DNA from 2 places in the Paraliobacillus sp. X-1268 genome. Region 2 is predicted to be linked to the other one. Evidence: riboswitches for the same ligand, from Rfam matches in the RefSeq annotation. Region 2 holds a riboswitch; the other holds the start of a gene.

Evidence for each region. Region 2 has a riboswitch for preQ1 ahead of queC (7-cyano-7-deazaguanine synthase QueC). Riboswitches for the same ligand answer to the same signal wherever they lie in the genome.
Region 1: it holds a riboswitch for preQ1, as region 2 does, so the genes downstream of both, queF (preQ(1) synthase) here and queC (7-cyano-7-deazaguanine synthase QueC) in region 2, are expected to answer to the same signal.

Annotation. Positions count from the first base shown of each region.
Region 1 is NZ_QJSK01000002.1:231,259-239,035, reverse strand. It holds gene D2K62_RS05720 (ribulokinase) at 1-1,137, opposite strand, end outside; gene araD (L-ribulose-5-phosphate 4-epimerase) at 1,159-1,845, opposite strand; gene D2K62_RS05710 (DUF2680 domain-containing protein) at 2,179-2,514, opposite strand; gene D2K62_RS05705 (acrylyl-CoA reductase family protein) at 2,594-3,601, opposite strand; gene D2K62_RS05700 (hypothetical protein) at 3,623-4,255, opposite strand; gene D2K62_RS05695 (queuosine precursor transporter) at 4,435-5,073, opposite strand; gene queF (preQ(1) synthase) at 5,119-5,616, opposite strand; PreQ1 riboswitch class I at 5,689-5,736, opposite strand; gene D2K62_RS05685 (acetylornithine transaminase) at 5,821-7,014, opposite strand; gene argB (acetylglutamate kinase) at 7,007-7,777, opposite strand, start outside.
Region 2 is NZ_QJSK01000001.1:239,374-247,150, forward strand. It holds partial or broken gene D2K62_RS19010 (IS1595 family transposase) at 53-194, shown strand; gene D2K62_RS01310 (PspC domain-containing protein) at 301-489, shown strand; gene D2K62_RS01315 (SdpI family protein) at 521-1,213, shown strand; gene queE (7-carboxy-7-deazaguanine synthase QueE) at 1,406-2,134, opposite strand; gene queD (6-carboxytetrahydropterin synthase QueD) at 2,127-2,594, opposite strand; gene queC (7-cyano-7-deazaguanine synthase QueC) at 2,594-3,262, opposite strand; PreQ1 riboswitch class I at 3,347-3,391, opposite strand; gene D2K62_RS01335 (YjcZ family sporulation protein) at 3,565-3,687, shown strand; gene D2K62_RS01340 (YjcZ family sporulation protein) at 3,733-3,885, shown strand; gene D2K62_RS01345 (SGNH/GDSL hydrolase family protein) at 3,970-4,656, opposite strand; gene D2K62_RS01350 (PspC domain-containing protein) at 4,817-5,005, opposite strand; gene D2K62_RS01355 (UDP-N-acetylmuramoyl-L-alanyl-D-glutamate--2,6-diaminopimelate ligase) at 5,102-6,544, opposite strand; gene D2K62_RS01360 (four-helix bundle copper-binding protein) at 6,754-7,080, shown strand; gene D2K62_RS01365 (manganese catalase) at 7,133-7,777, opposite strand, start outside.

The DNA.
Region 1 (7,777 bases), on a different contig from region 2:
CAAGCCTGTTTCTCCCGGTCTGTATGCATGAGCCTTTTGCTCTAAATATTGATGAACAGTCAGACCAACCCGATTAGCTTCCTCTTGCACGTAAGCAGGAACCGCATTAGCCACAAACCATGCAAAAATATCACCTACCGCTGTTTGTCCCGCTTCATAACCAAAGTAATTCGGTATAATACCATCCTCTACAACTCCACATATACCTTCTACTTCTATTTCTTCTTCACCTAACACCAATGTACAAATAGAAGTACCCATTGTCATGACCATTTCCCCTGGTGAAGTAACACCCATTGCAGGTACGGAGACGTGTGCATCTACGTTTCCTACTGCTATCGCTATCCCTTCTTTTAAACCAGTTTTCTTAGCCATTTCACCTGTTAATCCACCTGCTTTTGTACCAAGTGGAACTACCTCACCGCGTAATTTCGTTTCTGCGAGATATTCTAGACGTGGATCCAATGCTTTGAAAAAATCATTGCTTGGGTAACCATCTTTTTTATTCCATATAGATTTATAACCTGCGGCACAACTATTCCGAATTAAATTTCCTGATAATTGTGAGACAATCCAATCTGTAGCTTCAACGAATTTATCTGCTTCTTCATATACCTCTGGTGCTTCATCAAGTATTTGCCATATCTTAGCAATCATCCACTCGGATGATGTTTTGCCACCATAGCGCGCTAAAAATGTTTCGCCTCTTTGCTTTGCTATTTCATTTAATTTATTAGCTTTATCTTGAGCTGCATGATGTTTCCACAGTTTCACCCAGCTATGAGGATTATTTTCCCATTTTGGATTAAAAGATAAAGGTTGATTATTAACATCCACAGGCAACATTGTACAAGCGGTAAAATCAATACCGATACCTATAACATTTTGTGGATCTACACTCGACTCTCTTAATACTGTGGGAATTGATGTTTCTAAAACTTCTAAATAATCTTGTGGATGTTGTAGCGCCCATTCATAGCCTAATTTTTCACCAGAAGTTGGTAATGTATCGTTAATAACCCCATGTCTATAATGTGTGATATGGTCATTAATTTCCCTACCCGTAGCAAGTGACACTAACACCGCTCGGCCTGATTCCGTGCCATAGTCAACACCTATTGCATATTTCTCTGTCATATGGAAGTTGGATCACCTCCTTTATTGGCCATAATAGGCGTCTTTACCATGTTTTCTTAGATAGTGTCTATCCAATAAAACTTGTTGCATATTTGGCGTATTGGGATTAATTTGATAGGTGTGTAATGCCATTTTGGCTACTTCCTCTAACACCACTGCATTATGCACTGCTTCTGCTGGGTCTTTACCCCAATTAAAAGGTGCATGACTATGAACTAGTACACTCGGCACTGCAAGTGGGTCCACATGTCTAAATGTCTCAACAATTACATTTCCAGTTTCTAATTCATACTCGCCTTTAATTTCATCTTCTGTCATACGTCTTGTGCATGGAATTGACCCATAAAAGTAATCAGCCTGAGTCGTGCCTAAAGCAGGAATACCTGTACCAGCCTGTGCCCAACTTGTCGCCCATGGTGAATGGGTATGGACAACTCCACCAATCCCAGGGAAATTCTTGTATAAAACAAGATGTGTAGCTGTATCAGAAGACGGCTTTTTATTTCCTTCTACAATATTTCCATCTAAATCGACAACAACCATGTCATCTGCCGTTAATTCTTCGTAAGGCACACCACTAGGTTTAATGACCACTAATTTTTCTTTTTTATCGTAACCGCTTACATTCCCCCAAGTAAAAGTGACTAATTGATGTTTGGGTAATGCTAAGTTTGCTTCAAGCACTTGTTCCTTTAATGCTTCTAACATAATTTAGTCAACACCTTTCATTATGAAATTAGTTTTATACGTAGATTTCAATCATTTAATCTTATAGTAATATAATTTGTACGTACAATCAATATATATTGTGTTATTTTTATAAATTAATTTTAAAAAGGTCAGTTTAAATTAAAAAAACCGCATAACAAAAGGGATTAGCGACTTAAAATTAATTAGCCTTTTTTATCTATTATATATTGCTTATAATAAATATATATAAAGTCCATACAAGTTATGTATTAAATTTATTATTTTTATAAACAACTTTAAAGATTAAAATAACAGAAAATCCAACTCTATTAGAGTTGGATTTTCTGTTATTTAGTTATTCTTTTTATGTGTCTTCTTTGGTCCTTGCCAATTTGGAACAAACCCATCTTCCTGCATCTTTTTCATATACATATCTAAGTGTTCTTCCATTTTAGTAGCATCTTCTTCTGATAAGACACCAAATTCTTCATACTTTGCAACAATTCCTTTTCTTTGGTTAACCAAATCTTCATACATTGTTTTTAATTCTTTGGTTTGTTGTTCATTTAATTCAACATCTTCGAATTTTGGTTTTGGATGATCTTTCTCTGCTTCGACTATCGTAGCACCAAACCCAAGCATAATCATCGAAAAAACTAATAGAAGCAAACCTTTACGTATTTTCATATTCAGTCATTCCTTTCTTAATTTACTATCAAACTTAGTGTTATCAATAATTAAGAAAGTATACTTTTATTTGTAGCAATTATTTTGTTGCGACTTTAACTATCGTTCTACCTAAAGCTTTTCCTGCAATCAAAGTTGGTAACTCATCTGCTAATTGGTCCAAACCTATTTCTTTATTCAAAATAATTTCTAATATATCTTTGTTTGGTTTTAAGTCGGTTGCAACTCGATCCCAAATCTCTTTTCTTCCGTTCATCGGAAAATTAACAGAGTCGATACCAATTAGGCTTATACCGCGTAAGATAAATGGATAAACGAATGTTGGAACTTCTACACCACCCGTTAATCCACTAACAGCTACCCCACCATCATAGTGCAGTTTACTTAAAATAGAAGCTAATGTCTTTCCACCAACAGGATCAACTGCTGCTGCCCATTGGGGTTTCGCTACGGCGTGAACTTCTCCATCGAAAACGGCTTCGCGAGTAATTACTTCCTCGGCACCAAGCTTCTTCAAAAAGTCAGTTGCCTCGGATTTACCAGTGCTTGCAGCGACGTTATAACCTTTGTGAGCTAACATAGCAACTGCTATGCTTCCTACACCTCCAGTAGCACCTGTTACGAGTACTTGTCCTTTATCTGGGGTTAATCCATTCTTCTCTAGACGATCAATTGATAGTGCTGCGGTAAAACCAGCTGTACCAAATAACATTGCGTCCTTCATTGAAAGTCCATTTGGTAACGGAAGTACCCATTCTGATCCTACACGCGCATATTCACTATAGCCACCATCATGTGTGACACCTATCCCATAACTCGTAGCAATAACATGATCACCTTCTTCAAATTGATCATCAGCAGACTCGACAACTTCACCAACTAAATCAATTCCAGGAATCTGAGGGTAGTTTTTTACAATAACACTATTATTCGTGTTGGCCATCGCATCTTTGTAATTGATGCTAGAATAATGTACTTTAATAAGTACCTCTCCTTCTGGTAAATCATTTGTTGTTAGTGTGGTTACTCTTCCTGTAACTGTCTCATTTTCTTTTGTTAGTTGATATGCTTTAAATGTTTTTGTCATTTGCTTTTAACACTCCTTCTATTATGATGCATTCTTTTTTTTGAATGTTTTTTCCTTCAGTTTCTTTAACCATGTTGTATTTGCTACATAATCGAAAACTAAACTAATTACAAAACCATGGATCATGACACCTATAATGGTAGTTAAAACAACAATAGTATGTCCAACCATTGTTGTTGGAGAAAATGTCGCTTCACCAAAAAAGGTAACTGCAGTTATTACACTAACACCTGCATCTTTTATAGTAATAATTCCTGGTTCTATCACTACTAGAATTATCATCATACAAATTAAGATCACAGAAATAATAGCTGAAGTTAAGCCATAGTGTTGCTTCTTCAGAAATGCTACAAAAGGCATCGTGTAGTACTTTGTAATCGTTTTTAATCGCAGCAGATGTAAAATACGCGCAAAACGCGCTACTTGAAATACAGCATCTAACGGAATCACCGCTACTAGTAAAAATGGATTACTTTTTAAAAAATCAAACTTATTTTGACTTTTATATAAACGATATACGAAGTCAGCAAAGAATATTCCCCACGTGATCCAGACAATATAACTGGTATATGGGAGATTAGTCCATAATGTAGCAATGGATAGCGTCGCCAAGATTACCATGAAAATTTCATATACTATTTTTTTTGAGAACATCATGTATACTCTTGCTTCCCTCCTATCCTTACTCTATCAAAAAAATACACAGAATCAGAGTAATTGGATTTACCTAGTTATATCATTTTACTAAATTAAGAACATTGTGTGAAATCATTCCGGGGATTTTCTTGCTATAAAAAAACCAGTACTCCTAATTAGGGGTACTGGTTTCTCTATTAACCAACTTTCATTTCTGATGTTGGTTGTTGTTTTGATTGCTCTTTTTTCGCTAAACGAACAAGTAAATATGCAATAGGCGTATCCGCAATTGCAACTATAAATTTAAAAACATATTGTGTAAGAATCATCCCAATCAAGACATTCATCGGTACTGTTCCTGCAAATGCAACAACGATAAAAATAATGGTATCTAACAATTGACTTGAAATGGTTGATAAGTTATTACGTAACCATAATTTTTTCTCACCATGTTGTTTTTTTAGACGATGAAAAATAGACACATCGATATGTTGACTAACGACATACCCTAATAGACTGGCAATCATAACGCGAAAACTTCCGCCTAATATTGCTTCAAATTCAGCTTGCATTCCAAAGGCAGACGCAGCTGGTAAGTGTATTGCTATAAACACGAAAACCAGTGCCACGACCTGTGTAAAAAAACCTGCTCGTACTGTTTTCATCGCCGCTTCTTTTCCATAAACTTCACCAATAACATCGGTGATAAGATAAGTAACAACGTATACAATTGCAGCTGCAGGTAAGATAAACTCACCAATGCTAAATAATTTAACAGAAATAATATTTGATAAAATTAATAGTCCAACAAATAATGCATTCAAATAGACAAACATATCTTCTCTCCTAACTTATTTAAGGAGATTCTTAGCTAACCCTCATTAGCGATTATCAACTTTTTCTGGATACATATCGTGATTCATTAAACGGTGATCTGCTATTTCTTCAAACTTTGTCCCTTTTTTGCCATAATTACAATATGGATCAATCGAGATACCACCTCTTGGGGTAAATTTACCCCATACTTCTATATATCTCGGATCCATTAAATCTATCAAGTCATTCATAATAATGTTCATACTGTCTTCATGAAAATCACCATGGTTACGAAAACTAAATAAATATAATTTCAATGATTTACTTTCAACCATTTTCTCACCTGGAATATAACTAATATATACGACACCAAAATCAGGTTGATGCGTTTTTGGACACAACGTTGTAAATTCAGGACAATTGAATTTAACAAAGTAGTCACGATTTGGATGTTTATTATCAAATGTTTCTAATACATCAGGTGTATAGTCAAATGCATATTTCGTCTCTTGATTCCCTAATAACGAAAGATCTTGTAAGTCTTCATCTCTTCTTCCAGCCATCTGGCTAACCTCCCTTTTTACATATACATTAAAAAAAGCCCATCCCGATAAGGATATGGCTTTTGTAGTCATATGTCCTTAGTTTTTTATAGAGGGTTTGTTGCTAAGAACCTCTCCCATTATAGAACGGAATCGTATCCATTTACTCGGACTATTATATAGAGCGTGGAGCAAGATGTCAACGTTTTGACTTTCATATAGATACTAAGCCATTTCTTCAAATAATTTATCTAGAATAACAATTGCTTGATCTATTTCTTCTTTGTTTGTAGTGATTGGTGGAAGGATTCGAATAACCCTTTCTCCAGCTATGACAATAAGTAATTGATGCTCTTCACGAGCCTTCGTAACATAATCAATTGCTTTTCCAGTAACTTCAATTCCAATTAAAAATCCTTTTCCTCTTATATTGCTTATATTATCATACTTGGCGCTTAATTCTTCTAATTTCAACCAAAGATATTCAATTTGCACATTAGATTTCTCAAGTAAACTCGTACCTGATAATTCTGTTATCGTTGCTAAACCAGCTGTAGTTGCTAGTGGATTCCCACCAAATGTACTACCATGGGAGCCTGCTTCAAATGCTTTTGCCACATGTCCTTTCGCAATTAAAGCACCAATCGGAAATCCAGATCCTAATCCTTTTGCGACACTAATTACATCTGGTTCAAACCCATATTGTTGATAGGCAAACAGTGTTCCCGTACGTCCCATGCCTGTTTGAATTTCATCAATCATAATAAGAACATCATTTTCTTTACATAATTGAACGATTTTATCAACCCAAGCTTGATCAGCGGGGATAACGCCACCCTCGCCTTGAATTAGTTCTAGCATAACTGCACATGTCTCAGGATGGATTAGGTCTTCTAATGCAGCCATATCATTATAAGGCAAATAACGAAAACCTGGCATCAATGGTTGAAAGCCTTCCTGAATTTTTTCTTGTCCAGTTGCGGATAGTGTCGCTAATGTACGGCCATGAAAGGATTGATTAAATGTAACAACCTCAAAGGCTTTGTTTTGCTTTACTTTTTGTGCATAACGTCTAGCAATTTTTATCGCTGCTTCGTTTGCTTCCGCTCCACTATTGCAAAAGAAAACTTGATCACCAGAACTATTTTCCACTAATTTTCTTGCTAGCGCTTCTTGTGATGGTATCTGATATAAATTGGAGCAGTGCCATAGATTCCCCAACTGATTTTCTACTGCCTCTTTAACTGCATCTGGGACATGCCCTAAATTACAAGTAGCAAGTCCTGCCGTATAATCCAAGTATATTTTATCCTTATCATCCCAGACATAACTTCCCTTTCCTTTGGTTAATGTGATTGGAAAACGATTATATGTTGGCATTATTGCTGACATTTGGGTTGTAGAACTTGTTTCAGACATGACTAATCTCCTCCAATCGAATTCTTGTACCTACGTCTTTGCCATCGATAAAATCAAGTAAAGCTTGTGCATCCATGCCATTAACAATAGCAACTTCTGGCACATTTTCTGCAAGTGCTGCTAATGCCGCTTTCACTTTAGGAATCATTCCGCCTTGAATGACATTTGTAGCTATTAACGATTCAATTTGGATCTTATCCGTATGGTGCAATGTAACTTTCTTATCATTCTCTTCGATATAAATTCCAGGAATATCGCTAATAAAACATAGTTTAGCTTTTAATGCTTGTGCTATTGCAGCTGCTGCCGTGTCTGCATTGATATTATAACGTTGTCCCGCTTCTCCAATAGCAATTGGCGAAACAACTGGAATATAACCTTGCGCAATAACGCTGTGTAATAAATCAACATTGACATGATCAACTTCACCAACGTAGCCAAGACCCTTATCTTGTTTTACTTCTACAGCGTGCAAGAGATTACCATCGACACCACTCATCCCAAACGCCAAAGCATCCTCTTGTATCAAATTACGAACAATTTGTTTATTCACAGAGCCGCTTAAGACCATCTCAACCACATCTAACACTTCAGTAGTTGTTACACGTAAACCATTCACAAACGTTGTAGCAACGTCCATTTGCTTCAGACGAGAGGAAATTAGCGCGCCACCACCATGAACAATAATTGGTTGCACCTTTTCATCTGCTTGAATGCTAGCAATATTTTGATAAAAAGCTTGTGGAAGCTGATCAACAATACT
Region 2 (7,777 bases):
ACGGATTATTGGCTTGACATTAATACATATACTGCTAAATGGAGGAATATAACGATTTAATGGTGTTGCTAAACATTCAAACAATTACCTTGCTTGGTTTCAAATATTAGAAAGCAGTAAACATCAAAAAAGAAATTTAATATTAAATTATGGAAAATTATGATAGGCTTAGTTTATCTATGTTTATGGAATAATCATATTTGCCTTTCAACTAATGAAACAGTCCTCTTTCTTAACGATAATGGTTTTATATGGTGAAATCGATATAAAAAGCAATTTTAAATTAGAGGAGAGATTAAATTGAAAAATAAATTAAGAAAATCTTCAACAGATAAGTCATTACACGGAGTTTGTGGTGGTATAGCTGAGTTTTTTGGTATATCTTCTTTTTCAGTAAGACTGATATTTATCTTTATACCTTTACCCGCTAATATAATAATTTATTTAATTCTTGCTAATACAATGACAGATAGCCCTCCATCATTATAAATTTAACGTGATTTAAATTAGAGAAAATGATTTGAAAAATAAATTGAGAAAATCTTCAACAGTTAAGTCATTAAAACTAATGAAGGTGATAAAATTGAAAAAGAGGATTCCTAATATTAGTATACTTATAATATCAATGCTAATAAGTGTGTTTTTCTACTCTGGTTTAAATAACAAAATAGCCATTAATTGGTTGAACGGTGAAGTTGCCACTACTACAATCGAGTCAATAGCTTTACATTCAATGCCTTTCATAATGATTCTAATTTATGCTCTATTTCGTTTCATATTTAGAACTTCCCAAGATGATATAAGCGATAATATGAAAAAAACACTAATTATGATTACTTTATTAACGATTTTTACATTCTATATCACCATCATTATTATTAATTTAGGTTACAATCTTGATGTGAACGTAATAACGGGACTAATTTTTTCATTTATCTTAATGATCACCGGTTCTTTAATGCCAAAAGTAAAAACAAATTCGATATTCGGTGTTCGTACAGAATGGACAATGAGTGAAGAAAGAGTTTGGGATATAACACATGGATTCACAGGTAAGTTGTTCCTTTTGACCGGTATTATAAGTATCATACTTATAATGATTATTCCCAAGTACAGCTTTATCTATGGATTTTCTTTGTTTATGATAGGTGCTGCTATAGCGATAATCCACTCTTATAAAACCTATAAAAAAATTGTCAATCTGGATAATTAAAACTAAATCAAACATTTTTTAAGGGCTGTTTTTCGACATGAAACTGGACTTATATAGACAAGTGTGCCGTATATACCGTTGCATCAGAGAATCTTATAATTAGAATAAATGTCTTAGTTCCGTGTTTTAAACTATATAGTTAGCTTTATTTTATAAAACAAATAAAAAAAGAATATCCAATTGGATATTCTTTTAAACGCCCCGTTTATTACCCCAGACAAGTGCATGAACTTGTGGCAGAACACGAGCATGATTTAATTTTGTAGATGCTACAACTTTATCAATCAACCATTCATATTTATCTAGTAAATGACTGGCAAGATTGGAAACATTATTTTCAGCTAACTCATCATTACCTACTTGTAAAAAGAAGGCGATATCAGGATATCTTTCGTGAACATTTTCAGCATAAAGTAAATCATCATCATCGAACACCACTACTTTTAGACTGGTCTTTTGAGAATGATTAGCACTTTGTATGTTTTTAATAATAAGGTCTAGCTTCTCCCAATCTGTCTTCATCTTAGAACTTGGTGGTTTTGGTGAGATGGTGAGGTCATTAACTTTAAGAAACCATTCCTGCCAACGACTTCCTTGTGTTTCGAGCGCTACTTCCATATCTTGCTCATGTAAGGCGTCAACTAACTCATCAAGCTTTGCTAAAAGTGCAGGATTTCCTCCTGATATTGTAACATGATCAAATTTATCTCCACCTGTTTCTTTTAATTTTTTAATAATTTCATCTGCAGTTAGTCTTTCGATTTGGTCCTTTGCACTGCCGTCCCAGGTAAAGGCTGAATCACACCAAGAGCAGCTGTAATCACAACCAGCTGTTCGAACGAACATCGTTTTCCGACCTACAACCATGCCCTCTCCTTGGATGGTTGGACCGAATATTTCAAGTACTGGGAATTTATTCAACGTCCATCCACTCCCGTCTAGCTTCAGCATAACTTGTTGGTGTTTCATATAGTTTAACAAATTCAACACGAAAATGAGTTGCATGCGTTTCAAGTGCTTTTTCCATCTTTTGATAAATCCATACGACCATATTCTCTGCCGTTGTGTTCATGTTTGGTAATGTATCATTAAGATAACGATGGTCAAGATGAATTTCAATCTCTTCCTTCCAAATCTCTTTAATATCGCCAAAGTCAATAACTAAGCCAATTTCATCTACCATACCACTTATTCCGAAGATAACTTTGTACGTATGTCCATGTAAGTTTTTACACTTTCCTTGATAACAATGAAGGTGATGTGCAGCATCAAATGTGAACTCTTTACTAACCATCACCCGTTTTGTGTGATATTTAAGTTCGTGACGTTTTATATCTTCATTTATTTTCTGCAAGTTCTCAACAATCGTAAAACCATACATTAATCGTTCACCTCATCGCGTTCTTTAAGGTACGCATCTAGTCCGTTCTGACGTAACTTACAAGAAGGACAATCTCCACAGCCATCCCCACGAACGCCGTGGTAACAGGTTAACGTTTTTTCGCGAATATATGTAAATCGATTTAATTCATCCGCTAACTTCCACGTCTCAGCTTTATCTAACCACATTAGTGGTGTATGAATAACAAATCCATCATCCATTGATAAGTTAAGGGTGACATTTAATGATTTAATAAATATATCACGACAATCTGGATACCCACTAAAATCAGTCTCACATACACCAGTAATAATGTGTTTTGCATCAATTTGTTTGGCTAATATAGTCGCAAAAGATAAAAAGAGTAAGTTTCTTCCTGGTACAAATGTCGAAGGTAAATCACCATTATCTCCTTCTTTAACCTCGATATCATCGCGCGTTAACGCACTAGGTGCTAATTGGTTTAACAATGACATATCTAAAACATGATGTTTAACGTTTAATTCTGTAGCAATTTCTTTTGCTACTTCTATTTCATCATTGTGCCTTTGATTATAATCGAATGTGACAGCTTCAACATGCTCATAATTTTGAAGCGCCCAGAACAAACACGTGGTGCTATCTTGCCCTCCACTGAATACAACAATTGCTTTACTATTTTTTTTCATAAAAAAATTCTCCTTTCAAGTAACAAAGAGAATTCCACACACCCATAACAAAATAAAAAAACGGTACCTTAAGGAAGGTAACGTCCATCCTTAGTTTTTTATAGAGGGTGTAGCTAGAACCTCTCCTGCATCATTGCAGAATTGTTAATTATTTTCTTCTAAAGTATACCATAAAAAAACTAAAAAGTATGTTTAATGACTTTTACCCACCTTTTTAGAATAACCAGGCATTTGTCCATAACATTATGTTAACCATGACATAGTATACTCTTAGAGCCATTAAGAAAAGGAGGGATTTACTAATGGGTGAACCAGTAGCAGCTGCACCAACAGCAGGATTTGGTGGAGGTTTTGCATTACTCATCGTATTGTTTATATTGTTAATAATCATAGGAGCTTCTTATGGTGGCGGTTTCGGTTATTAAGAAAGAAGAAGGAATGACTAACGAATAAAGAAGGAGGAAAAATATATGAGTTTAGGTTATGGCGGTTATGGTGCTCCAGTCGGATATGGTGCCGGTGCTGGATATGGTGTAGGTACAGGTGCAGGATTTGGTGGCGGTTTTTCATTAATTGTTGTATTGTTTATTCTCCTAATTATTGTAGGTGCAGCTATTTATTAATAGCTAACAAATAGATATTTGTGGCGTGTACTAATGTGCACGCCACATACTACTACATATAGTTATCTTTGCTTAAATTTTATTTTATTTGACAAAATTCATTATGTTTTTATATACATCTTGACTAAAAACTTTATACCCTTTTGCAGTTAGATGTATACCGTCATCACTGATTAATTCGGCAAGGTCTCCTGCTTTTTTTATTGCGCTTCTAACATCAATTTTTAAAACACCTAACTCATCTGCCAACTTATTTAAATTGCGGTTATATATACCATGCCAATGTTCGATACCACCCATAGAACTAATCAGATGTCCAACTACATCACTATATTTATCAGAAACATTTTTATAATAACGTACCGGATCTAAAGGTGGCAATGTGGAAATAATTGGAGTTATACCACTTTCTTGGACTTTTGTAACGATTGTTCGAATGTTTTCTAAATAACGGTCAATTGGAACAATAGGAGCATGTTCAAAACGTGGGCTTTTCACAACCTCTTGCCAATTAAAATTGCAATCATTGCCACCAATTTCAATTATAGCATAATCAGGATGTTGGTCTATTACATCTTTATTTAATCTGGAAAGTAAAGAGTCAGAATTAGCATTAAAAACACCTTTGTTTATAACGTTAACAGTTTCTCCCTCATTTTCATAAAATAATTGCTGTAAAAAAGCAGGATAGTTCTCTTTTAAAATACGCAATCTACCCTTTGCTACAGAGACCCCACGTGTAAGACTATCTCCAAAACAAATTATTTTCATAACTATCACCTTCTATAATTCATTGATGTTCTTATTATAACATTCATTTCCTTTTATAATGCAATCAATGATTAGACTAATTTCGACAATGCATTTCTATTCTAAATTGAATGACAGAACCTTTAACAGTCTCTTAATAGTGTAAATAGATACATTACAGTTAAGTCTTTTCCTCAGGTATGATAAATATAGCTAAAATATAAACTAATAGTAAAGTTGGATTAAATATAGTCAAAGCTACATAAGCCAATCTTAATATAGTTGGATCAATGTTAAAATAATTACCAATTCCACCAAAAACACCAAATATTTTTCTGTCACTAACAGAACGGGTTACTCTATTTTTCACGTTTAATTCTTCCTTCCTCTTGAAGCTATATATAATTATACGAATTGTAAATCAAAAGGTGACATAAAGTATTAAGCATACTAGTTTATAGACAACTTATTCTGTTAAGTAAGTTACAGTTTCTTTATCGGATTTGGTAGGTAAGCTAAATGATTGTTGATAAGGTTCATGACCTTTTCCAGTAATAATAATCCAATCACCATTCTGACTTGTAACCATTGCTTGTTGAATGGCTAAAGTTCGATCTGGGATCACTAATCCTTTATGGTTACCGATAGTGTTGTGAATATTTTCTAGCGTTTCAATCATGTCTTCCAAAGGTACTGTATTTAAATCATCCAATGTTAATAAATATTGATCACTCAGTTTAGCTGTAATCTCAAGCATGTCTTTTCGTTTCGTCTTGTCTCGATTTCCTCTAAAACCAAATATGTGAACAATTCTTTTAGCGCCGGCTACTTTAGCTGTATGTAAACAATGATAAAAAGCATCCGTAGTATGTGCGTAATCAACAACAACATTTGCGCCATTTTGTTGCGGGAACACTTGAAATCGACCATCAACACCTGGGAAATTTTTTAATGACTTACTTATTAATCTCTCGTTAGCTCCAAGTTGGTGTGCAACTGCATAAGCCATGCTGGAATTATATATATTATGAATGCCCTTCATTGATGGATTTATTTCCTCTGTTCTTCCTTCTCTTTTTATTTTGAACGAACCATCTTGCCCAGTTATTTCAATGCAGTAATCATTAGTAGCACTTTTTCCTATTGTAGAAGTGTTAACTTCATCAAGCTGTAATCGCTCATTTAACTTTGCTCCCCAACTATCATCCGTGTTTATAATAGCTTGTCCGTTTTCTTTTAACAATTGAAAAAGTGTTGCTTTTGTTTCGAAATATTCTTCAATAGAATCATGATAATCTAAGTGTTCGTGGCTTAAGTTCAGAAAGAGACAACTATCAAAATTTATTCCTTCCAGTCGATATTGTAATAGGCCGTGTGAAGAAGCTTCCAAAATGATGACTTGATCATTACTTTCATACAATAATCTGTTGAGTGTGAGTGAACCCGGAGTTGTATTAATAGACGGATTACTTTCGCCATTAATAATAGTTTCAATTGTTCCAACTAATCCACAAGACATGCCATTACTTTCTAATATGTGCTTGACGAGATAACTTGTTGTTGTTTTTCCATTCGTTCCCGTAATAGCAATCATTATTTTATTGTGAGATGGATTTCCATAAAAGTTTCCCGCTATAACCGCTAACGCTTTACGACTGTTACTTACATTAATAAATGGTACCGATAAATCAGTAAACTGTTTTTCTCCAATGATGATAGATGCACCATTTTTTATCGCATCTTCAATATAGTCATGTCCGTCTGATCTATAACCCTTAATCGCAACGAAAATAAAACCTGGTTTCACTTCAGATGAGGATTCAGCAATACCATGAATTTCTATCTCATTTAAATTTTGATTTTTAATCTGTTTAAATTTTATATTACTCAGTAAATTTAATAGCTTCATGTTGTATAACTCCTTATTCATACGTACTCTTTTAAAATTGTCCATTATACTGAATGTTACCCTTTAATTAACGTATTAAAACTGAGATTTATTTACATTATTATTTCCTAAGCCTTTTATAATACTCAAGTAAAATTTTTACTTATAATGTTTAGTGAGATTCACGCTGGGTATTATAACTAGATAAGATTTAAAGGAGGACATTGGAAATGAGTCATCAGAAATATGAAGAAATAATTAAAACATTGCACGAATGTATGGAGGCTTGTAATCATTGTTACACCTCTTGTTTTGAAGAGGATGCAAATAAAATGGAGGCATGTATTCGTTTAGATCGAGAATGTGCAACAATTTGTGCTTCTTTTGAACAAGCTCTTACGTATGATACAGCTTTTGTACAAGAATACGCACAACTGTGCGCAACAGCTTGTAAAGCTTGTGGGGATGAATGTGCTAAACATGATCATGACCATTGTAAAAAATGTGCTGATGCTTGTTATGCATGTGAAGATGCTTGTAAAAAATTAATAGCATAAAATAAAGAGAGCCTCTACTTCGCATGTGCAAAGTAGAGGCTCTCTTTATTTACTACTGGAGTGGTGGTGTTCCATGAATATAGATCGGTGCTGGCATTAGACTTGGATTTTGTCCATTTGCTTGTGGATTCTGAATATATTCAAAGTTTCCTTTGCCGTCCATTGATGTTCCACTTGCCCAGCGTCCAGCTTTACTCTCTTCACCTTCAGAAAAGTTCATAAATGCATATGCCACATCTTGCTTGTGTTTTTCAGCATTAAATGTAGATGGTACAACAGCACCTTGCTTTTGCTCCAATTCTTCAATCGCTGCCATCCATTGATTTTGGTGCATGGTGTCTCTTGCAATAAGGAAGGAAAGCATGTCCTTCACTCCTGGATCAGTTGCAATCTCGTATAATCTTACTGCTTGCAATCGTCCCTGTGATTCAGCATTTAAATTTGCTCTGAAATCAGCTAGTAAGTTACCACTAGAAATAGTATAGCGCGCGTTCCAAGGGTAACCAGCACTATCATTTGGTTGTGCTCCTAGACCATTGACAATTGCGTGCTGCGGATTCATTCCTCCTAGAACTGCCTCGATAACAGGATCTTTTGCCCCAGCCTCTTGATCTTGAACTGGTGCATTATCTAAGAGTTGTGCGATCATAGTAGCTAACATTTCTACATGTGCTATCTCTTCTGTTCCAATATCTAA